2 regions of the Paenibacillus vortex V453 genome follow, and region 1 is predicted to be linked to the other one. Evidence: predicted binding sites of a transcription regulator. Region 1 holds the regulator's gene; the other holds the start of a gene.
What was found. The regulator CtsR, encoded in region 1, represses protease genes until heat stress. The targets are predictions, from matches to a motif close to ATGGTCAATAAAGGTCAAACA.
Positions count from the first base shown of each region.

Region 1 (12,247 bases):
CCGGATCTGATCATTGGACTTAAGGCAAGAATCAGCAAAAGCGTCGTGAAGGATAATGGGGTAGAGCCGCTTCGTCTCGCAAGGAAACTGTCCGAGAAAACATCGCTTCCGCTGATGGTACATATCGGATCGGGACCCCCGCCTATTGAAGAGGTATTGGAGCTGCTTTCGAAGGACGACATTATTACCCATTATTTAAACGGAAAAGCCAACAATTTATTTGATTCGGACGGTAAGCCGATCCCGGCACTGGTAGAGGCGATAGCCCGCGGCGTCCATCTGGATGTGGGTCATGGAACAGCAAGCTTTTCGTTCCTGGTAGCGGAATATGCAAAGAACCAGGGGATTAAGCCCAATACAATCAGCACGGATATTTATCGCGGTAATCGTATGAACGGTCCGGTGTACAGTCTGGCCAGCGTGATGACCAAGTTCCTTTATTTGGGCTACAGCTTGCAGGAGGTGATCTCAGCCGTAACGGACCATGCTGCTGCTTGGCTGCGACGGCCGGAGCTGGGGAGAATCCAAGTGGGTGATGCAGCACACCTGACGTTGTTTACGGTGCAGCAGGGGCCGCTGAGTTTAACGGATTCCGAAGGGGAGACAAGAATCGCCGACCGATATATCGAAGCCAAGGGAGTGGTAGTCAATGGATCATTCATTACATGCTAAGTATGGATTGAAACGAGTGGTTAATGCCAGTGGCCGCATGAGCATTCTCGGAGTATCTGCACCAACGGATACCGTGATGGAAGCGATGCGGATCGGTGGTCAGAGTTACGTGGAGATCGCAGATCTGGTAGACAAAGCCGGCGATTACATGGCGCGCATACTCGGTTCGGAGGCAGCGGTTGTTGTCAATTCCGCTTCCAGCGGTATCGCATTATCCGTAGCAGCCATTGTAACCGAGGGCAATCGCAGACGCAGTGATCGGCTGCATCAGGAGCCGATTGCCAAGAACGAAATCATCATGTTCAAGGGACACAATGTGCAGTATGGAGCTCCTGTTGAAACGATGGTTTACCTCGGAGGAGGTAAGGTTGTTGAGGTGGGTTATGCCAACGAAGGGCGCAAGGAACATATCGTCGAAGCGATTCATGAGCGCACCGCTGCTATTTTGTATGTGAAATCACATCACTGCGTGCAGAAAAATATGATTTCGGTTGAAGAGGCAGCTGAAGTGGCCAAGGCACACGGCCTTCCGCTGATCGTGGATGCGGCGGCTGAAGAGGATATCCAGAAGTATGTGAAATACGGTGATCTGGCTATATACAGCGGCTCCAAAGCCATTGAGGGTCCAACCTCCGGCATCGTAGGCGGCAAGCGGCAATACGTGGAGTGGGTGAAGGCGCAGCTGCACGGCATTGGGCGAAGCATGAAGGTAGGCAAGGAAACCACGTTTGGATTGCTCCAGGCGCTGGATGAGTACATGGTGAAGGAAGACAAGAGTGAACAGGAGAAGGCTGCACTCGAGGAAATGCAGTCCTTATCGGATTTGCCGGGCATTGAGGTTACCATCGTGCAGGATGAGGCAGGCCGCTCCATCTTCCGGGGACGTGTGAAAGTAGGCGAAGAAGCTGCGGGAGTCAGCGCCAAATCGATGAACGATCAACTTCGCGAGGGCGATATCGCCGTATACACAAGGGATTACGGTGTGCGGCAGGGGTATTTTGACATCGATCCACGCTCGCTTTCCGGCGATGATTTGCAAGTCATTATAACAAGAATACAGCAGATTGCAGGGGGAAACTAAAATGGCCAATATGGAGAAACGTCTTTACAGAAACCGCGCAGCACTGAATGTGCTTGCAGGCAGCATCCAGAATGCAAAGGAAATATTCGAAGCAGCGGAAGGACATGTGGTGGTCGGTGTGTTGTCGAAGAACTATCCGAACGTGCAAGAGGCCATTATCGCGATGAAGGAGTACGGTGCTGTTATTGAAGATGCCGTGTCTATCGGACTTGGAGCAGGGGATAACCGGCAAGCGGCAGTCGTAGCAGAGATCGTGAAGGGCTATCCAGGCACGCATATCAATCAGGTATTCCCTGCCGTTGGCGCTACCCGTGCTAACTTGGGGGGAGAGGAAAGCTGGATAAACAGCCTTGTGTCCCCTTCGGGTCAGGTGGGCTACGTGAACATATCTACCGGCCCGGTGAGCGCTGCCGGAACGGATGCGGCCATCGTTCCTATTAAAGCCGCTATTGCGCTTGTGCGCGATATGGGAGGCAATGCACTGAAATATTTCCCGATGCAGGGGCTGAAGCTAGAGGATGAATACCGCGCGGTAGCGAAGGCATGTGCAGAGGAAGGTTTTGCGCTCGAGCCGACTGGCGGCATCGATAAAGAGAATTTTGAAGCGATTGTACGGATTGCTTTGGAAGCGGGAGTACAGCAGGTTATTCCTCACGTATATTCCTCCATCATCGATTCAACCAGCGGCGATACCATCATCAGTGATGTTCGGGAACTGCATCAAAAGTTAAAAGCGCTGGTTGACCAATATGCCTAAGAGAATCGCTGCCTATGGCGAAGTGATGATGCGGCTGCAAGTACCAGGGTATGCATCTTTGGCTCAGGAGAGCCATTTGAATTACTCCTTCTCGGGCACCGGTGTCAATATCGCATCGGCCATCGCCAGATTCGGTCATACCGGATATCTGGTCAGCACGCTGCCGGATAACCCGCTTGGTGAAGCGGCGATCTCATACCTGCGCAAGCTTGGTATTGGCACATCGCTGATTAGCCGGGGAGGCAAATACGTAGGCATGTATTTCCTGGAGAACGGCTTCGGTGTGCGGCCCGGACGTGTCACGTACACGGATCGGCTGGGCAGCAGTTTTAATACGGCAGCGGATGAGATGTACGATTTCGGGGCGATTGCCGAAAGCGTGGATATGATACACTTTTGCGGCATTACCCTCTCGATGAACGACACGGTGCGGGGGCAGATGAAGACGTTGGCCAAGGAAGTTAAGGCAAGAGGCGGTACGGTTGTGTTCGATTGCAACTATCGTCCCTCTTTATGGGGTGCGGACCGCTACGACTTTGCCAAGCCGCATTATGAGGAAATGCTGTCATTGGCGGACATTGTTTTTATGAACGAGAAAGACGCTCTCTATATTCTCGGCATGGAGACGACGCGTGAAGACCGGAACGAGCAGCTGCAGGAGTTGATTCCACAGGTAGCCGCGAAGTATAATATTACGGTTGCGTCGGGGACCCACCGCAAGATCAACGGGGATAATACCCATTCCCTGCGAGGATATCTATACACGGACGGAGTCTTTTATTTTTCCCAAACATTGACGTTCTCCGTTCATGACCGTATCGGAGCAGGCGACGCCTATGCCAGTGGTGTGCTTCACGGAATTTCAGAGGGATATGAACCGGGACGGACGGTTGATTTTGCCGCCGCAGCCGCGATGCTTGCCCATACCGTAACGGGAGATACGCCGACGGCGAATGAACGCGAAGTCCTTCAGGCGATGAGTCAGCATATGTCTGATGTGGAAAGGTAGGAGGAAGTATGTCGATCACGCGGAAGAACGGTCCATTATATCTGCAAATCAAGAAGATCATTAAAGATCGGATTCTGCATGGGGTTTACCCACTTGGTGCCCATATTCCTTCCGAGCCGCAGCTGGAGCAGGAATTCAATGTCAGCAAAATGACAGTTCGTAATGCCATCCAGGAGTTGTATCAGGAGGGATATGTAGAGAAACGGAGCGGAGTGGGAACGATTGTGACCCGGAACACCTCCTTTTCCAAACTTTCCAAGGGCAAGCTGTTTACGGAGATTTTGGTTGAAGAAGGACACCAGATTCGGAAGCGCCACCTGAAGACGGAATGGGTGCATAACGAGCCGGATAGTGAATTATACTTGAAATTCGGCGAACGGTGCCTGCTTATTGAACGGTTGTATTTGCTCGACGGGAACCCTTATATTTACTATACACATTATGTGTCAGCCCAAGTGGATATGGGAGAGGAGTTCGATTCCAACGAACTGCTATCCCTGTATGACCGTATCGAGGAGAGTCAAATTACGTTGGAGAATTTCCGGGATCGCTTTCTGGCGACCGTAGCCGATGATGAGATTGCACCACTGCTTGAAGTAAGTGCAGGCGCACCGCTGCTCAAGCGGTTGAGATCCTCGTACGACGGAGCGGGCAGCATGATTGAATACAGCATCGGTTATTATAATACGGAATTACAGCATTATTTGATTAGTTATGATGTTTGATGGCGTGAATTTATAGATGGTGATGAAGAAGTGGCCCTTAAACCGGTATTTATCGGAAATGGAGGCTGCTTCTTTTTTTTGCCGCCATATTGAATGGATCTTCAGAAAAAGGCTATAAGGGTTCGAATTAGTGGGTACAATAAGAATAAATGGACTGCAGGATGAATTCGCTAAGACCCTCTTGGCAAAATGAAAAAATGTGCTATAATGAGATTAAAGTCAAAGAAAGTCAAAGTCAACGAGAGGGTTCGCTGATTTTGATTATGGTTAAACCAAGTATAAGCAAGGCTCTGTGCGGACGTGTAAGATCACTATCCGTCTTAACGTTTCAAACAGTGGAGGATGAACAGACCATGCGTAATATCTCTGATATTATCGAACAATACCTGAAGAGCATACTGCAGGAAAGTCCGGAAGGCACCGTTGAAATTCAGCGTAACGATCTGGCAGAGCAATTTTCTTGCGTTCCTTCCCAGATTAATTACGTCATCAGTACACGGTTTACCTTGGAGAAGGGCTTTCTCGTGGAAAGCAAGCGCGGCGGAGGCGGTTACATACGCATCCAGCGAATTGAGCTTCCTCAGCATACTGCACTCCAGCAGCATCTTCATCATACAATCGGCAGCATGATTGATCAGACGGTAGCGGAAGGGCTGATCTATCAGCTGGAGGAATCCCGGTTTTTGACGAGGCGGGAGGCCAGTCTGATGCGGGCCGCCATTTCAAGGGAATGCCTGAATGTGAAGCTTCCTTATCGGGATGAGCTGCGTGCAAGGATTATGAAGGCGATGCTTATTTCTTTATTAGGTAAGTGAGTCTGTGTAAGGAGGCATTGGATATGGTATGCCAAGAATGCGGTAAACGGCCAGCGACACTTCATTTCACCAAAATTGTGAACGGGGAAAAAACAGAGTTTCATTTTTGCGAAACTTGTGCCCGCGAAAAAGGGGAATTGATCCCCGGTACGTCGAATGGTTTTTCTATACACAGTTTGCTGTCGGGTCTCCTGGATCTGGATCCTTCAGGCAAGGGCCAGACTCCCGGTGCCAAAATGGCTCAGACGCTGCAATGTGAAGAATGCGGTATGACGTATTCGCAGTTCAGCAAGCTTGGCCGATTCGGCTGCAGCTCGTGTTATAAATATTTCTCGGATCGATTGGATCCGTTGTTCAAGCGAGTTCATGGCGGTACATCCCATGTTGGCAAGGTGCCGAAGCGCACAGGGGGTCGTATTCAGATCAAACGCCAAATCGACGAGCTTAAGAAAGAACTTCAATTCCGGATTGTGCAGGAGGAGTTCGAAACCGCCGCCGAGATCCGGGACCAGATCCGTGAGCTGGAGAAGAATATCGCTCAGGGATAAGATTTAATGAGTATGCACTTTAGTAGGAGGAATGCGTGATGTCTAATCTCCGGTTTACCGATACGGCGCTCAGCGAGTGGATGCGCGGAACCGGTCAGGATTCCGACATTGTCATCAGCACCCGTGTCAGGGTGGCGCGCAATCTGCAGCATCTTCCTTTCCCGCTGCTGGCAACGGATCAGCAGTCAGGAGAAGTGCTAGAGCGCCTGACCCGTGTGTTAAATGATAAGGAAGATTTGCAGGATTTTGGGGATTTGCATGTAATTAAATTAAGTGAGATTGATGAGCTGGATAAGAAGGTTCTCGTTGAGAAGCATCTGATCAGTCCCAATCTGGCGAATGAATCCCGGAATGGTGCAGTCATCCTTACCGAAGATGAGTCCGTCAGCATTATGATCAATGAAGAGGATCATCTACGCATACAGTGCTTATATCCCGGATTTCAGGTTCGGGAGGCATGGGAACGTGCCACTGCGCTGGATGATGTTTTTGAATCCGAAATCGATTATGCGTTTGATGACAAACGGGGGTATCTCACAAGCTGTCCGACGAATGTCGGTACCGGTCTCCGGGCCTCTGTCATGATGCATCTGCCGGCTCTCGTTATGACGCAGCAGATCAATCGAATTCTTTCGGCTGTATCGCAGGTGGGTCTGACCGTAAGAGGAATTTATGGTGAAGGCAGCGAAGCATTAGGCAACCTGTTTCAAATCTCGAATCAGATAACGCTCGGTCAAACCGAGGCGGAGATCATCGAGAATCTTCACAGCGTCGCCTTGCAGATCATCGAGCATGAGAAGAATGCCAGAGCACGGCTCTTGGGTGACTCCAAGCTCCGTATTACGGACCGGGTGATGCGTTCTTACGGCATACTGTCCTACGCGGCAGTAATGGATTCCAAGGAAGCAGCCCAACGCTTGTCCGACGTTCGACTTGGGGTGGATCTCGGCCTCCTGGAAGGTCCGGAAATTCCGGTAATGAATGAGCTGAATGTGAAGACACAGCCGGGTTTTCTGCAAAAAACCTTTGGAGAGGGCATGCATCCTTCCGAACGAGATATGTATAGGGCTAAACTCATCAGAGAAACATTAGGTAACCATTAAGGATTGATTCTCGTTTTACTAATGGATGAACGGAAACGTCGCAATAACTGGCGATACACCGAAATCCGCGAGGTTAAATATATTAATTGAAACGTGGAGGTGCAATACTATGATGTTTGGCAGATTTACGGAACGTGCACAAAAGGTGCTTGCATTGGCTCAGGAAGAAGCGGTACGTCTGGGTCACAACAATATCGGTACAGAACATATCCTGCTTGGACTTATTCGTGAAGGAGACGGCATTGCAGCCAAAGCGCTGATCGGACTTGGACTGGGTCTGGAGAAAATCCAGGACGAAGTGGAGACTTTAATCGGACGCGGACAGGAGCAGCCAACTAACATTGCTTATACGCCTAGAGCGAAAAAAGTAATTGAGCTCTCCATGGACGAAGCCCGAAAGCTCGGTCACACGTATGTGGGTACGGAGCACATTTTACTGGGACTGATTCGTGAGGGTGAAGGGGTTGCAGCACGCGTGCTGAACAACCTGGGCATCAGCCTGAACAAAGCCCGTCAGCAGGTTCTGCAGCTTCTTGGCAGCAGCGAGGCGGTATCCAGCCATCACGGTACGCCGCAAAACGTGAGCACGCCTACGCTGGACAGTCTTGCTCGTGACCTGACCGCCATTGCCAAAGAAGGCAACCTCGATCCGGTCATTGGCCGCAGCAAGGAAATTGAGCGCGTCATCCAGGTGCTGAGCCGTCGTACGAAGAACAACCCCGTATTGATTGGTGAGCCTGGAGTAGGTAAAACAGCCATTGCCGAAGGTTTAGCACAGCGCATCATTAACAATGAGATTCCGGAGACGCTGCGCGATAAGCGCGTTATGACGCTCGATATGGGTTCTGTTGTAGCGGGTACGAAATACCGCGGCGAGTTTGAGGATCGTCTGAAGAAAATCATGGATGAGATTCGCCAAGCCGGCAACATCGTTCTGTTCATTGATGAGCTGCATACCCTGATTGGTGCAGGCGGAGCAGAAGGAGCGATTGACGCTTCCAACATCCTTAAGCCTTCATTGGCACGCGGTGAGCTTCAGTGCATCGGGGCAACCACACTGGACGAATACCGTAAATATATTGAAAAAGATGCTGCCCTTGAGCGCCGGTTCCAGCCGATTACGGTTGACCAACCATCGCCTGAGGAAGCCATTCAGATTCTGTATGGACTGCGTGACCGTTACGAAGCGCATCACCGTGTGAAGATTACGGATGAAGCGATAGAGCAGGCAGTGAAATTGTCCGACCGCTATATCACCGACCGTTTCCTGCCGGATAAAGCAATTGATCTGATCGATGAGGCCGGTTCGAAAGTTCGCCTTCATACGTATACTATACCGCCAAATCTGAAGGATCAGGAAGCACATCTGGAGGATATCCGCAAAGAGAAGGACGCAGCAGTCCAAAGCCAGGAATTCGAGAAAGCAGCCGCACTGCGCGATACGGAGCAAAAGCTGCGTGAAGAACTCGAAATCACGAAGAACCAATGGAAAGAGAAGCAAGGCCGTACCGATTCCGAAGTGACTCCAGAGGATATCGCCGATGTGGTGGCCAACTGGACCGGTATTCCTGTGAATAAACTGAAGGAAGAAGAGACCGAGCGTCTTCTGAATCTGGAAGAAATCCTGCACAGCCGTGTCATCGGCCAAGAGGAAGCTGTAAAAGCAGTCAGCCGTGCGGTTCGCCGGGCACGTGCAGGACTGAAAGATCCGAAGCGCCCAATGGGCTCCTTCATCTTCCTCGGTCCTACCGGGGTAGGTAAAACCGAGCTGGCACGCGCGCTTGCAGAAGCGATGTTCGGTGATGAGAATGCGGTCGTGCGGATCGATATGTCCGAGTATATGGAGAAACACTCCACGTCACGTCTCGTCGGGGCGCCTCCGGGATATGTCGGCTATGAAGAGGGCGGCCAGTTGACCGAGAAGGTTCGCCGCAAGCCGTATTCCGTTGTTCTTCTCGACGAAATCGAGAAGGCGCATCCTGAGGTATTTAACATTCTGCTTCAGGTACTGGAAGATGGTCGTCTGACTGATTCGAAAGGCCGTGTGGTGGACTTCCGGAACACGCTGATCATCCTGACGTCCAACGTGGGTGCAGAAGCGATTAAGAAGAACTCGACGCTGGGCTTTACCGCTGTGAGTGATTCAGGCCGCGATTATAACAACATGAAGGGCAAAGTGATGGATGAGCTCAAGAAGAGCTTCCGTCCAGAATTCCTGAACCGGATCGATGAGATCATTGTGTTCCACTCTCTGGAAGAGAAACACATTGCCGAAATCGTGACATTGATGTCCGATGAGCTGCGCAAGCGTCTGCTTGAGTTCGAGGTTCAATTCGAGCTTACAGACAAAGCGAAGACCTTCATTGCGAAGGAAGGCTACGATCCTGCCTTCGGTGCCCGTCCATTACGCCGGGCTATCCAGAAGCATATCGAGGATCGTCTCTCCGAAGAGCTGCTGAGAGGCAACATTACCAAAGGTGATTCGCTCATCATTGATGAGGCGAACGGCGAACTGGTTGTGAACAAGAACGAGAGCGTTACGGCCGCATCAGCCGAAACCGAATAAGTGTTAACTTCAACCCCCGTTGGATTAAATCCAGCGGGGATTTTGTTTTTAATGTTAATGGAAGATGAGAGAATTATAAGCGAGAGGTTTATACAGGGGAAGATACATGAATGCCTGGAAGTCATCGAATGCAATGGACTGGGGTTGTTTTATATCGGCGGCAATAAGACATATCGCGAAGGAAGCTGGCCTCGTGTATCAACCCAGCGTAGAGAACGGAATCGTTCTGTAGAAGCGACAGCGATCGTAAGAACGATCCGGCAGCGAAGAGGACATGTATGGTTTACATGTACTTATGTTTGTTATTAAATTGCAGCAAAAAATAACGCTGATTTTCCTTCAACCCTTCAAATTTGAAACAAATCCATCTCAAGCCGCGTAAAGTTTCTGATTAGCCTTTACGTTGAATTATAAGAAATGGTAAACTTTGAGTAATGCCTGATTTTGCAGGGTTTTACGGAATCCGACAAAAGATGTGCGACATAAAGGAGACTCACATGGCAAAAACTAAGACGAAATTTTTCTGTACCGAATGCGGCTATGAAGCGCCCAAATGGTTCGGAAAATGTCCGGGCTGCCAATCATGGAATTCCATGGTAGAAGAGACCGAGACGGTAATCAAGACGCAGGGGATGAATTCCCCTCTTTTTCATAGTAAAGAAAAACCCCTTTCGATCATAAATATAGAAAGCGGCAAAGAACCCAGAATCCAGACGGGCATTGCGGAATTGAACCGTGTGCTGGGCGGCGGGCTTGTCCCGGGCTCGCTCGTGTTGGTTGGCGGCGATCCCGGCATCGGCAAATCCACGCTGCTTCTGCAAGCCTCCAACCGATTGGCTCAGAACGGCGTCCGCGTTCTGTATATTTCCGGTGAAGAATCGGTACGTCAGACGAAGCTTCGCGCTGACCGGCTCGGCGCATTGTCTCCAGAGCTGTTTGTCCTCTGCGAAACCAATCTGGAATCGATTGAGGAGGCCATTGAGAGCGTACAGCCCGGTTTTGTTGTCATCGATTCCATTCAAACCGTGTATTTGCCGGAGGTAACAAGCGCGCCGGGCAGCGTCTCCCAAGTTCGGGAGTGCACCGCCCGCTTTATGCGGCTGGCTAAGGTGAAGGGCATCGCTACGGTTCTTGTTGGTCATGTGACCAAGGAAGGCGCCATTGCAGGTCCTAGGATGCTGGAGCACATGGTGGACTGTGTGCTTTATTTTGAAGGAGAGCGTCACCATACTTACCGTTTGCTTCGTGCGGTGAAGAATCGTTTCGGTTCGACGAATGAAATTGGCATATTTGAGATGGGTGAGGATGGGCTGCGCGAAGTCGGCAATCCATCGGAACTATTTTTATCTGAACGACCATTAGGCGTAGCCGGTTCGACAGTTGTTGCAAGCATGGAGGGAACCCGCCCGGTTCTTGTCGAACTGCAGGCACTCATTTCTACGACCCATTTTCCATCACCACGTCGAATGGGCACCGGTGTGGATCATCACCGAATGAATTTAATCATTGCTGTGCTTGAAAAAAGGATGGGCATGTTCCTGCAAACACAGGATGCCTACCTGAATGTCGCCGGTGGCGTTAAGCTCGATGAACCTGCGGTGGACTTGGCAATAGCGGTCAGCATTGCATCCAGCTTCCGTGATATTCCGACCAAGCCGTATGATGTCATTTTTGGCGAGGTTGGCCTGACCGGCGAAGTTCGTGCCGTTTCAAGAGCAGAACAAAGGGTAAGAGAAGCGGAGAAGCTGGGTTTCAAGCGCGTACTCATGCCTGAGAAAAGTTTGAAGGGATGGAAGCATCCCAAAGGAATACAAATCATAGGAGTAAACACTGTTGCAGATGCATTAGCGGTTGCGTTAGATTAGGGGGCATACGAAGGTGAAAGAAACGAGCCAACTGGACAAAATGAATGATTTGCTGAAGCTGGTAGCACCGGGAACGCCGTTTCGCGACGGGCTGGAGAACGTGCTTCGGGCAAAGACGGGCGCCCTGATCGTTGTGGGTTACAGCCCGGAAGTAATGGAAGTTGTCGACGGCGGCTTCTCCATAAACTGCGATTTTTCGCCAAACTATTTATACGAGCTGGCCAAGATGGATGGCGCCATCATCTTAAGCGAAGACCTGAAACGGATTTTGTATGCCAATACCCAGCTGATCCCTGATTCCTCGATCTCTTCCATCGAGACAGGGATACGGCACAGAACGGCAGAGCGGGTAGCGAAACAGACGGGTAAGCTGGTGGTGTCCATTTCCCAGCGCCGTAACATTATTACGCTGTACCAAGGATCTTTGAGGTATGCGCTGAAGGAAATCGGCGTAATATTAACCAAAGCCAATCAAGCGATACAGACATTGGAGCGATACAGAGTGGTGCTTAATCAATCGCTCACGAACCTCTCTGCCTCCGAATTTGAAGAGCTGGTGACCATTCCGGAAGTTGTTAATGTCATCCAGCGCGTGGAGATGGTGCTTCGCATCAAGAAGGAAATCAAGCGTTATATTAACGAGCTCGGCAACGAAGGGCGTTTGATTAGCATGCAGATGGATGAGCTTGTGAGCAATATGGAGGAAGAGGCTTGGCTGCTATATGCAGACTACGCCCGGGAGTACAGCGAGGAGAAAATCCGCGAGATCATACTGGCGCTCAAGCGTTCGACGGATGAGGAGCTGCTGGACATTCACCATATTGTGAGGCTTTTGGGATACCCGGCTTCTGCCGCTGCTTCCGAAGAAGAGATCCTGCCGCGCGGTTACCGCATTTTGAACAAAATCCCACGCCTTCCGAACGTGATCATTCGCAATTTGGTGGATCAGTTCCATGACTTATCCAGCATTATGTCGGCATCGATTCACGAGCTTGATGAAGTGGACGGGATTGGTGAAGTACGTGCACGCACCATAAAAGAGGGCTTGAAAAGATTGCAGGAACAAGTATTCATTGACAGACAAATCTAAAAGCCCTACAATCGAT
Region 1 covers NZ_ADHJ01000054.1:58,009-70,255, reverse strand. Annotated here, with positions in the region: gene PVOR_RS28110 (amidohydrolase/deacetylase family metallohydrolase) at 1-672, shown strand, start outside; gene PVOR_RS28105 (DgaE family pyridoxal phosphate-dependent ammonia lyase) at 650-1,753, shown strand; gene dagF (2-dehydro-3-deoxy-phosphogluconate aldolase) at 1,755-2,510, shown strand; gene PVOR_RS28095 (sugar kinase) at 2,503-3,519, shown strand; gene PVOR_RS28090 (GntR family transcriptional regulator) at 3,528-4,244, shown strand; gene PVOR_RS28085 (CtsR family transcriptional regulator) at 4,598-5,059, shown strand; gene PVOR_RS28080 (UvrB/UvrC motif-containing protein) at 5,083-5,607, shown strand; gene PVOR_RS28075 (protein arginine kinase) at 5,646-6,710, shown strand; gene clpC (ATP-dependent protease ATP-binding subunit ClpC) at 6,820-9,276, shown strand; gene PVOR_RS32715 (hypothetical protein) at 9,383-9,508, shown strand; gene radA (DNA repair protein RadA) at 9,774-11,141, shown strand; gene disA (DNA integrity scanning diadenylate cyclase DisA) at 11,155-12,231, shown strand.

Region 2 (12,247 bases), on a different contig from region 1:
GCCTCGATGAAGTGTTTACCAGCCTCTTTACCCAAGGCAAGGGTGCTGGTCACAAGGACATCGATGAGCTCTTGAACCGCCTTGAGAAACATGAATATGACCTCGTTGCCGTAGGTCGTGCTCTCCTGGCTGATCCGCAATGGGCTGCCAAGGTACGCGACGGACGTTTCGACGAGCTTGAGCCATTCACGCCGGAATCCTTGAATACCCTGGTTTAATGCTGTTCTGGCCCCTATAGACCTGGGCTGCATTAGGCCTTCGAAATATCCATCAGAAGCCGGAAGAGGACCGCAGTCTTCTACCGGCTTTTTTTGCTGTGTACATAAACAAAGACCAAGCTCTCCCAGGAGAGTTTGGTCTTCATGTATTACATCATCTATTACAATAGGGAATCTTCGCCAAGTGCGTTCACGATCACGCCCGCTAACGTTGAGGTCAGCATGGTCGACACATTGCTTAACACGATTACCGCGATTTCTTGATCCAGCAGCTTTAGATAGGAAGCCGTGTAACCGTTAATCCCGCCATGATGGAAGGCCATGGTCCGGTTGGCCCGAATGCTTGCCCTATTCCAGCCATAACGGTAAGGCTGCTGCCCGTCCCAAGAGAATAGCTTGACCGTCATATCGCCGGACAACAGCTTCCCCTCATCCAGTGCACAGTTAAGCATATGCAGATCTCTAGCGGTAGAGACAATGCCCCCGGCCGAATAAGCGTTGGACATGTCGAGGTACGAGCGTTCCGCAATTCTCCCTCCGCCGTCATCTCATAACCGCTCGCTCGGTTAGATAAGATCGAGCTGGGATTCAAGGGCGGAATCCTTTATGCCCGCAGGGCCGAATATTTCCCGTTCCAGAAAGTCGGCGTACGTGGAGCCGCTGAAGTTTCGATGATTTTTCCAACAGAATGTAGCCAGAGTTCGAATAGCTAAAGTTCGTCGGAACCTCTGACTCCATGGGAAGAGAAGATATCCATTCCACAAGTTCATCAATTGAATGCTTTTGAACCGATATACGCACCGCCTCACAGCCCTCGTCCAAGGTGCCTCCCTTGCCTTGCCTAGCCTTCCCCACCCACACCCAAAAGCCCAGTTCATGCGACCAGGCTGAACTGGGCTATCTTTGCTCCCCGGCGATGGCTGCAAAAGGCTGCACACCTCCCTCATGCTCAGGTGCGTATATCGGTGGAGGAGCAACGCGTTCGCCTTTAAAATCGGGAAGCCTCCTTACCCTAATCCATCCAGCTTCCCGATTTTAACAGCGACCGGAGCCGATATTCGCACCGCCCCACAGCCCCCATCCAAGGTGCAGCCCTTCCCCTTTCTCCCCCTCCTCCACCCAAAAGCCCAGCTCATGCGACCAAGCCGAGCTGGGCTTTCTTTGCACTCCCCAGCGATGGGCTGCAAAAGGCTGCACATCTCTCCCCTACTCAGGTGCGTATATCGGTGGAGGAGCAACGCGTTCGCCTTTAAAATCGGGAAGTTTCCTTACCCTAATCCATCCAGCTTCCCGATTTTAACAGCGACCGGAGCCGATATTCGCACCGCCCCACAGCCCCCATCCAAGGTGCAGCCTTCCTTGACCTCTTGGACATCGCCCAATCACACGCAAAAAAAAGCCCAGCTCCCAAAAAGCAGGAGCTGGACTTTCTTCTATTTCAATTATTTTTGCTTCAAGTTGTAGAACGACTTCAAGCCGTTGTATTGAGCAAGTTCGCCCAATTGATCTTCGATGCGAAGCAATTGGTTGTATTTTGCCACACGGTCGGTACGGGAAGGAGCACCCGTTTTGATCTGACCTGCGTTGGTTGCCACCGCGATATCAGCGATGGTGCTGTCTTCGGACTCACCGGAACGGTGGGAGATAACAGCCGTGTATCCTGCGCGTTTTGCCATTTCGATCGCATCGAATGTTTCAGTCAATGTACCGATTTGGTTAACTTTGATCAGGATGGAGTTACCGATACCTTCGTTGATCCCTTTTTCCAAACGCTCGGTGTTGGTAACAAACAGATCGTCACCCACGAGTTGAATTTTGTTGCCCAATTTCTCGGTAAGCAGCTTCCAACCTTCCCAATCGTCCTCGGAACATCCGTCTTCGATCGTAACGATTGGATATTTGTCTACCCAAGAAGCGAGCAAGTCAACGAATTCTGCAGGCGTGAAGGATTTGCCTTCGCCTTCCAGAACATATTTGCCATCTTTGAAGAATTCAGTGGAAGCTACGTCCATACCGAGCAATACGTCTTCACCTGGCTTGTAGCCGGCTTTTTCAATCGCTTCGATGATGGAAGTCAATGCATCTTCGTTAGAAGTAAAGTTAGGAGCGAAGCCGCCTTCGTCACCAACCGCCGTGTTCAGGCCTTTGCCTTTCAGAACGGACTTCAGGTTGTGGAAAATTTCAGCGCCCATGCGAAGTGCTTCTTTGAAGCTAGGTGCGCCAACAGGCAATACCATGAACTCTTGAACGTCCACGTTGTTGTCTGCATGAGCACCACCGTTAACGATGTTCATCATAGGAACTGGAAGCTGTTTCGCGTTGAATCCGCCAAGGTAAACATACAATGGGAGATCCAGAGCGTCTGCAGCAGCGCGAGCTACAGCCATGGATACAGCCAGAATTGCGTTTGCACCCAATTTGCCTTTGTTTGGAGTTCCGTCCAAAGCGATCATCAATTTATCGATGCCGAGTTGGTCCAAAGCGTCCATGCCAATTACTTCAGGAGCAATGATTTCATTCACGTTCTCAACAGCCTTCAGAACGCCTTTGCCCAGGTAACGGGATTTGTCCTCGTCGCGAAGCTCAACGGCTTCGTGAATACCAGTGGAAGCACCGGATGGAACGATAGCGCGACCGATCGCACCGGATTCCAGGTATACTTCAACCTCTACGGTTGGGTTGCCGCGGGAGTCAAGGACTTCGCGTGCATATACGTCAGAAATAATAGTCATGTGTATAGTCTCCTTTAAATGTTATGTTTACGTTCCATTATGAACGACTTACTTCCGTGCTGCAATCATGGAGGTTCCCGTCATTTCGTCCGGCTTCGGCAGACCCATCAGATCGAGAATCGTTGGTGCGATGTCGGCAAGAATGCCGCCTTCACGCAGCGTTACGTTCTCATCCGTTACGATGAACGGAACCGGGTTCGTGGTATGCGCTGTGAATGGACGCCCATTCTCGTCAAATACCATGTCCGCATTTCCGTGGTCAGCGGTGATCAGAACAACCCCGCCTTTTGCCAAAACAGCCTCGACAACCTTTCCAACACATTCGTCTGTGGTTTCAACAGCCTTGATTGTTGGCTCCAGCATACCGGAGTGACCTACCATGTCCGGGTTCGCAAAGTTCAGGATGATCGCATCATGCTTATCCGCTTCGATCTCTCGCACACAAGCATCCGCCACCTCATAAGCGCTCATCTCCGGCTGCAGGTCATACGTCGCGACCTTCGGTGAATTGATCAGTACGCGCGTTTCGCCTGGAAGCTCCACATCGCGTCCACCGCTGAAGAAAAACGTCACGTGTGGATACTTCTCGGTTTCCGCAATACGCAGCTGCTTTTTGTTGTGCTGAACCAGCACTTCACCGAGGGTGTTGTCCAGATTCTTCGGCTTGTAGGCTACGAAGCCTTCCACCGTCTCGCTGAACAACGTCAGGCAGACAAAATGCAGGTTTTGCGGGAACTTCGGTCCACGTTCAAAACCGCGAAAATCATTGTTCGTAAACACTTGGGACAGCTGAATCGCACGGTCAGGACGGTAGTTCAGGAAGATAACGGAATCTCCGCTCTCCACCAGGCTTACCGGCTCGCCCTCACCGTTCACAATCACGGTCGGTTCCACGAATTCATCATAAACCGATTTCTCGTAAGATTCGGTGATGGCTTTCAGCGGATCCGTGTATTGAGGTCCTTCGCCGTATACCATAGCGCGGTATGCTTTCTCGACACGATCCCAACGCTTGTCACGGTCCATCGCATAATAACGACCGGAGAGTGTAGCGATTTGGCCAACGCCCACTTCTTCAATCTTCGCGATCAGATCCTTAACAAACTGCTTGCCGCTGTCCGGTGCCACGTCGCGTCCATCCATGAAGCCATGGATGTATACGTCATGGAAATCTTCCTTCTTGCAAAGATCCAGCATCGCAAACATATGCTCAATGTGACTGTGCACGCCGCCGTCGGACACAAGTCCGTACAGATGCAATTTCTTGCTGTTGTTCTTAGCTGCGCGAACGGCTTCCACCAACGTATCGTTCTCGAAGAATTCTCCTTCACGAATCGACTTCGTGATGCGAGTCAAGTCCTGATACACAATCCGGCCTGCGCCAATGTTCAGGTGACCCACTTCGGAGTTCCCCATTTGACCTTCCGGCAAGCCAACAGCTTCGCCGCAAGCGGTCAATGTTGTGTTCGGGTATTGCTTCAAATACCGGTCGTAATTGGGTTTGTTCGCTTGAGCGACCGCATTACCCACATCGGTGTTGCGAAGCCCGAAACCGTCCATGATGATCAGAGCTACGGGTCTTGGAGCTGACATCTACTTCGCCCCCTCAACGAGTGCGATGTAGGAAGCCGGTTGTAGACTTGCACCACCAACGAGCGCGCCGTCGATGTCGCTTTGTCCCATATACTCCGTTACATTTTCAGGCTTCACACTGCCGCCGTATTGAATACGCACCAGTGCTGCGACACTTTCACCATACAGGCCTTTTACGAGTTCGCGGATATAAGCGATTACTTCGTTAGCGTCCTCAGCTGTTGAGGATTTGCCTGTACCGATAGCCCAGATAGGTTCGTAAGCAATAACAACATGAATGGCTTGATCAGCAGGAATACCTGCGAACGCGGCTTCAGTCTGTACTTTGCACACGTCTTTGGTTTGGCCTGCTTCGCGTTCTTCCAGCTTCTCGCCGACACATACGATCGGAAGAAGACCATGACGGAACGCCGCATGTACTTTCTTGTTCACGATCTCATCGGTCTCTGCAAAATACTGACGACGCTCGGAATGTCCGATAATGACATAATCCACGCCCAGATCCTTCAGCATCAAACCGCTGATTTCGCCTGTAAAGGCACCATTATCTTCAAAATGAAGATTTTGTGCACCAATTTTGATGTTCGTGCCCTTTGCAGCTTCAACCAGAGCAGGAAGAGTGGTGAACGGCGCGCAAATTACGCTTTCCACGCCTTCAACTTCTGCTTTGCCTTTTACATCTTCGAAAAATGCGGTTGCTTCCGGAACAGTTTTGAACATCTTCCAGTTACCCGCTATGATAGGTGTTCTCACACGATTCACTCCTTTATTCCCCCCGAAGAGCCGGGGTTCAAACTTCATCCACTTGCTACCCTCTTATATCATAAATCTATTTATCGTTCAGTGCCACAACACCAGGAAGTTCTTTGCCTTCCATGAACTCAAGAGATGCACCGCCGCCTGTGGAGATGTGGTCCATCTTGTCAGCCAGACCGAATTTCTCAGCTGCTGCAGCAGAATCGCCGCCACCGATAATCGTGTAAGCTTCCGTTTCCGCACAAGCTTGTGCAACTTCACGAGTACCGTTTGAGAACGGAGCGATTTCGAATACGCCCATAGGACCGTTCCACACGACAAGCTTCGAGTTTTTGATCACTTCTGCATACTTGGCACGAGTCTTAGGACCGATGTCAACGCCTTCCCAGTCTGCTGGAATGCCGTCGATGCCAACAATCTTTGTATTCGCATCTGCGCTGAACTCGTCCGTAACCACGATATCTTCCGGCAGGTAGAAGTTTTTACCCAGCTCTTTGGCTTTCTCGATGAAACCGAGCGCAACATCAAGCTTCTCTTTATCGAGCAGAGATTGACCGATTTCATGGCCTTGAGCTTTGAAGAACGTGTAAGCAAGTCCACCGCCGATGATGACATTGTCAGCAAGCGTAAGCAGATTGTCGATCACGTCGATTTTGTCTTTAACCTTCGATCCACCGATGATCGCGGTAAAAGGACGATCCGGATTCGAAAGGGCTTTGCCGAGAACGGACAGCTCTTTCTCCATCAACAATCCCGATACAGCCGGAAGATGATGAGCAATACCTTCTGTCGAAGCGTGCGCACGGTGAGCAGCACCAAACGCGTCGTTCACGAACAGATCAGCAAGCTCTGCGAACTGCTTCGCAAGTTCCGGATCATTCTTCTCTTCACCAGGGTAAAAACGAACATTTTCAAGCACGAGCACGTCGCCGTTTTGCAGCTGGTTTACTTGTGCTTTTACTGCTTCCCCTACCGCTTCATCCGCTTTGGCTACCGGTTTGCCGAGCAATTCGGACAAACGTTCGCTTGCCGGAGTCAGGCGCAAAGATTCAACGACCTCTCCTTTGGGACGACCCATGTGGCTGGCCAGGATAACTTTCGCTCCTTGCTCCACCAGGTAGTTGATCGTCGGCAAAGTCTCACGAATACGAGTGTCGTCTGTAATTTTACCATCTTCGAGCGGTACATTGAAATCGACGCGGACAAACACCCGTTTGCCGCTTACTTCTACATCACGTACACTTTTCTTGTTCATCTCCACGTTCCTCCTAAGAAAACTATTCTCCTCACCGACAGCATGCAGTTGCTCCCGTTTCTCTCTCTATCGTCTCACCAGCGCCCGGATATGATCTATTCTTCCCAGTGCTCTGGCATGAAACAAGTAAAAACCATGAACCAAAGAGGAGACCCGTGAACGGAACTCCTCTTCGATTGGATGGCTAGATCAATTACAGACCTTTGCTTGCGATGTAAGCAGCGAGGTCAACGACACGGTTGGAGTAGCCCCACTCGTTGTCATACCAGGAAACGACTTTCACCATGTTGTCGCCAACTACCATAGTGGAGAGCGAATCGATAGTGGAAGAAGCCGGGTCACCATTGTAGTCGCTGGATACAAGCGGCTCATCGGAGTAGTTCAAGATGCCTTTCAGTGGGCCTTCAGAAGCTTCTTTCAGCGCACCATTCACATCTTCAAGCGTAACGTTTTGGGACAGTTCTACTACGAGGTCAGTTACAGAAACGTTCTTCGTAGGTACACGCATCGACATGCCGTTCAGCTTGCCTTTCAGGTGTGGCAGTACGAGACCAACCGCTTTAGCAGCACCTGTTGTGGATGGAATGATGTTCTCAGCAGCTGCACGAGCACGACGCAGGTCTTTGTGCGGCAGATCAAGCACTTGCTGGTCATTCGTGTAAGAGTGAATAGTATTCATCATACCTTTCACGATACCGAATTTCTCGTCAAGAACCTTAGCGAAAGGAGCCAAGCAGTTCGTTGTACAAGAAGCGTTAGAGATGATGGTGTGGTTAGCAGCATCGTATTTATCTTCGTTAACGCCCATAACGATGGTGATATCCTCGTCTGTAGCCGGAGCGGAGATGATAACTTTCTTAGCGCCGCCTTTCAAGTGAGCGGAAGCTTTGTCTTTCGCTGTGAAAATACCAGTGGATTCTACAACGATTTCTACGCCGTACTCAGCCCAAGGCAATGCTTCAGGGTTACGCTCAGCGAATACTTTCACTTCGCGGCCGTTTACCACAAGTGCGCCTTCTTTAGCTTCTACTTGTGCGTCAAGTCTGCCGTGAGTTGTGTCATATTTCAAAAGGTGTGCCAGTGTTTTCACGTCCGTCAAATCGTTGATTGCCACGATTTCAACTTCGCTGTTGTTCAGCGCAGCGCGGAACACGTTACGTCCAATACGTCCAAAACCGTTAATACCTACTTTAACCATGAGTAGTTCCCTCCATATTTGTAAAATTTATATATTCAAGATTGACCATAAGATCAATCAAGACAACAAGGTTTATAAAAACTGTGCTGCTCTAAATTTCTGGACTCAATCAAATGGCGGCATCGATTTCCTTCTCAAGCTCCAACGCTGCCGCTTCATCCGTCACGAGGATGTCCTCATGTCCGAATTTCAGCACGGCGTGAATCGCTTTGCCCTTGCCTTGGCCGCCGGCAATGCCGATGATCGTCTCTGTTCGCATAATGTCCTCAAGCCGAAGTCCGAGGGTAAGCATCTTATGCACAACTTCGCCTTCTTCGCTGAAATAATAGCCGAATGATTCAGCAATCGCGCCATCTGCCTGCAAGTTCTGAATGGAGCCTTCATCCAGCTTGCGTCGTCTCGCCATCTCCATCGCGTCGCCGATGCCGTGTATAATGACCCGGCAGCGCCGAATTACATCCACAATCTCCTGGATATGCTGATCCTGAACAAGAGACTGATAAGCATCCTCGCTTAGCAGATCAGGCACATGGAGCAAACGGTATTCAGCCCCAACACGCTTTGCCATCTTGGAAGCAATGGTGTTCGCTTGAATCTCCATGCTCTCTCCGAGGCCTCCGCGCGCAGGCACAAACCACGTGCTTCTGAGCGGTCCGCCACCAGGCAATGATGACATCTGCTCCGCCACTTCAGCGAGTGTAGAGCCGCCTGTTACGGCGATTGTATCTCCATCCTCCACAAAACTGAGCAGCGTCCTTGCGCCGGCCCGGCCAAGCTCACGTTTGACTTCCGGAGATGACTCACTGTCACCGGGAATAATGACCACTTTACGAAGCCCATAAGCCTGACGGATCTTCTCCTCCAGCTCAACCAGTCCGAACAACTCATTCATGACCGGTTCAAGTTCCTCAACCAAGCATAATCCTGCACTGCTGATTCGCATGCCAAGCGTCTCAATCTCGATCAGCCCCTGCGCTTTCAGAAGATCAGTCTCTGCCCTGAGGACACGCTCGGTCATCGAGAGTGATGAAGCCAGCGTTCTTCGGCCAACCATTCCGGACAACTTGATCTGATGAAGGATGGAATACCTTCGTTTAAGAGTGTTCATCAGATCCGGCAGAAGTTGCTCTTGTATTTCTAATAGGTTACGCATGCATTCCACTCCTGCAAACTTCGTCTCGGCTCTCCTCTATCGGGCCGTAAAATGTCCCAGTTAAACTTTTTGAGTCCCACCTTTATTCTAACCAATAATCACGCCCGTTGCAAGTGTCCGAAAGTATATTTCTCTGCCCCAGCCATTCTTATACATTATGGCCAAATGCAAGCTTGTCTATATAGTAGGAACAAAGTTTTGTCCGCTATTGTATTTTCGAAATAGATGCGGTATAATCAACTTCGTTGCTAATTTTTTAGATATCAGAAAGTATATACATCGCAGAGTCAGCTTCCTGATATCGCAAGAAAATCTACCGCTAAACGCGGTCTGTCTTCTTTGAATGTACGTCGATAGACCTTTTTATTATGCGCCCGTGGTCCAATGGATATGACGTAGGCCTCCGGAGCCTGAGATCGAGGTTCGATTCCTCGCGGGCGCGCCATTTTCACTTTTTCTATATACTGTTTACCCTAAAGTGCCCATGACGGCTCTTTTTTTTACCCAATAGTTTGACTTTCTTTGACTTTTTGATTTAAATTGTTTATCATGTGGGTAATACGGTAACAGTATTTATATGAGGTACTTAAGAGGAGGTTTTCCACGTGAGTTTTATACCTATGGTCGTTGAACAAAGCAACCGCGGTGAGCGGGCGTACGACATCTATTCCAGATTGCTGAAAGACCGCATTATCTTCCTCGGCTCCGACGTAAATGACGTGGTCGCCAATTCCATCATTGCCCAAATGCTGTTCTTGTCGGCTGAGGATCCCGAGAAGGATATTCATCTTTACATCAACAGCCCAGGCGGTTCCATTACCGCAGGTATGGCGATATTCGATACGATGCAGTTCATCAAGCCGGACGTTTCGACGATCTGTGTCGGCATGGCTGCTTCCATGGGCGCATTCCTGCTGAATGCAGGCGCTAAAGGCAAACGTTATGGTCTGCCTAACAGCGAGATCATGATTCACCAGCCGCTCGGCGGCGCACAAGGTCAGGCCACGGATATCGAGATCCGTGCTCGCCGCATCCTCAAGATGCGCGACAAGCTGAACCGCATCCTGTCCGATCGTACCGGCCAACCGCTGGAGCGCATTGAGAAGGATACCGATCGTGACTACTTCATGACGGCTGATGAAGCCAAGGAATATGGTCTTATCGATCAAGTACTGGAAAATACACCACCGCAGGGACTATAAAAGAATGCAAGCAAAGGGCAGGCGCCGTTATCCGGTGCCTGCCCTTTCTTATCCTCTGGATTCATTGAAAACTTCGAGTACTAAATCGTGAGAGTATCCCCTCCGGTCGCTGTTGAAATCGGGAAACATGAATGAACAGATAAGGAGGTTTCCCGATTTCAAAGGCGAACGCGATGCTCCTCCGAGGATACTCTCACTTCGGTACGACTCTTTTCAATAAAACATAAAGAAGGTAAGACCATCCCCCTCCTAAAAGACCTGCCTTAACTTGTGGGGAGTGGGATAGAGGAAAACCTATGTAGGGTTTCTTGCTTGGGTAATTGGGTGCGTAAGGCCAATGATGCGCTCCCCTCACTCACTGCTTCCATAAACGGGTGGCATCCGATATCGCATAGGGCGGCTTATGGCATTTTACCCCCGGACCATGCACCGTACGCACAGAGAGCAGTGCGCACGATGTACAAGCCATATAAGTCAACATCGAGGCAAGCCTCTCGATAAACATAAAAATCCCCTGAGCATAAGGAGCGGGAGAATGCTCCACGCCCGTTATCAAGGGATTTTTCGCAACTAGTTCCAACACAGTGTTACATCAGGACAACATCATGTATCTAAACAAGCTATAGTATTAAAAATGATTTCAGCTAATACAAACTGATTGATCGAGTCTTACTTCCATTCCTTCAGCTTGAACTCAAACTCAGGGAATCCATAGGCATACGCCGTGTACTCATAAAGCTGGAAGTACAGTACCGCCGCGTTATCCTTCACATAGAAGTCGGCATCGGCAGGCACTCCCTCAAAACCGCCGAGATAACCTCCCTCTTTCTTCAGCTTGCTCAGCACAAGGTTGTTCATCTTCTGCTTGTTCTTGCCCTGCATGTTGATGAAATCGCCCAGCTTCATTTGCTTGCCGTCCTTCAGTGAGAAGGTGAAGCTCTTGCGGAAGGTCATGCCATGAGCACCGCCCGTGTACGAATAATCGTACGCCGTAATGCTCAGGATGCCATCCTGATTGTAATGAACTACATAATCACCGCTGAATTCATACGGAAAATCTGTTCCCGATGGCGGGAGTGTGCCCACATTTCCTTCAGCGCCCGTGATGACGCCGGATGCATTTTCTTTTAGCACTTTGTTGATCTCTGCCTGCACCTCAGCATTACCGAGGCCACTGATAACCGGATAATTCACAACGGCATCAACGCCTTGAATTTTCTTTTTCAGCGCAGTCGATTTGATTTGAATGTCGTTTTGCTTTTTCTGCGTCATGCTGAGTGTTTTCAAGGAAGGATTCCACTGTCCCTGAACTCCCATATATTCGCTGATCGTTTTGAACGGCATATACAGACGACCGTTGATAATCTGTCCGCCTGGCTCACCAGCATAAGCTCCGTTCACCAAAATACCGATTTCACTCGCATCATATACGACGGCGCTCAACTTGTTATATCCGTTACCCAGCGTGTAGGTCCGATTCTTCGCATCATATTTAAGAGGCATTCCCAGACCATCCCGTAAAGCGGTTGCCGGAACATAGGTTACCCCATGCAGCACGATGCCCTTCTGTGATAAGGTTTTGCCATTCCATTTCAATACAACTTCATTCTTCGACGATTTTTGACTGGCGGAAACGGATGCCTTAGAGGTGCTTGCATCGATCACCTGTCCACTCAAACCAAGACTGCCAAGCAGGACACTAGTTGCAATTAAGGATGCACATACACGAAATTTAGGATTCATATTAGAATTCCACCTTTGTTAAAATAAGTTTCCGTTAGTTGTTACTCTATTACCCTCATTCATTATAAGGAAAGCTTTCAATCTATTGGTAACAAAGTCAATGACAATTTTGACTCCATGCTAAAGGACCTATATATTCTTGCTTATCTTTGAGTATGGGCCTCGTTATACTAATGAACACAAAACAATGATGTCATGCGCCCGTAAACATGAACATTTCACGGACCCGGACAACGTAAACCAATGGAATGATAAGCAATACCCCCAAGTGCTCCTTCAATGTTTATCAACAGTAAGCGCAAGGGGCTTTTTCTGGAAAACATCCAGTCACAACCACTGCAAATATATAGCTAAAAGCAGCAAGCAGCCAGAGAATTCATACTGTCTTTATCCCGAC
Region 2 covers NZ_ADHJ01000006.1:68,496-80,742, reverse strand. Annotated here, with positions in the region: gene PVOR_RS02990 (NADH:flavin oxidoreductase) at 1-218, shown strand, start outside; gene PVOR_RS29040 (serine hydrolase) at 380-724, opposite strand; gene PVOR_RS30510 (hypothetical protein) at 1,254-1,415, opposite strand; gene eno (phosphopyruvate hydratase) at 1,661-2,950, opposite strand; gene gpmI (2,3-bisphosphoglycerate-independent phosphoglycerate mutase) at 2,999-4,543, opposite strand; gene tpiA (triose-phosphate isomerase) at 4,544-5,296, opposite strand; gene PVOR_RS02965 (phosphoglycerate kinase) at 5,373-6,554, opposite strand; gene gap (type I glyceraldehyde-3-phosphate dehydrogenase) at 6,748-7,752, opposite strand; gene PVOR_RS02955 (sugar-binding transcriptional regulator) at 7,862-8,905, opposite strand; tRNA gene PVOR_RS02950 (tRNA-Arg) at 9,276-9,350, shown strand; gene clpP (ATP-dependent Clp endopeptidase proteolytic subunit ClpP) at 9,511-10,107, shown strand; gene PVOR_RS31275 (hypothetical protein) at 10,463-10,690, opposite strand; gene PVOR_RS02940 (PdaC/SigV domain-containing protein) at 10,777-11,850, opposite strand.
Region 2: clpP (ATP-dependent Clp endopeptidase proteolytic subunit ClpP) is a predicted target of CtsR. The motif match lies at 9,415-9,435, and genes of this name have one in related genera.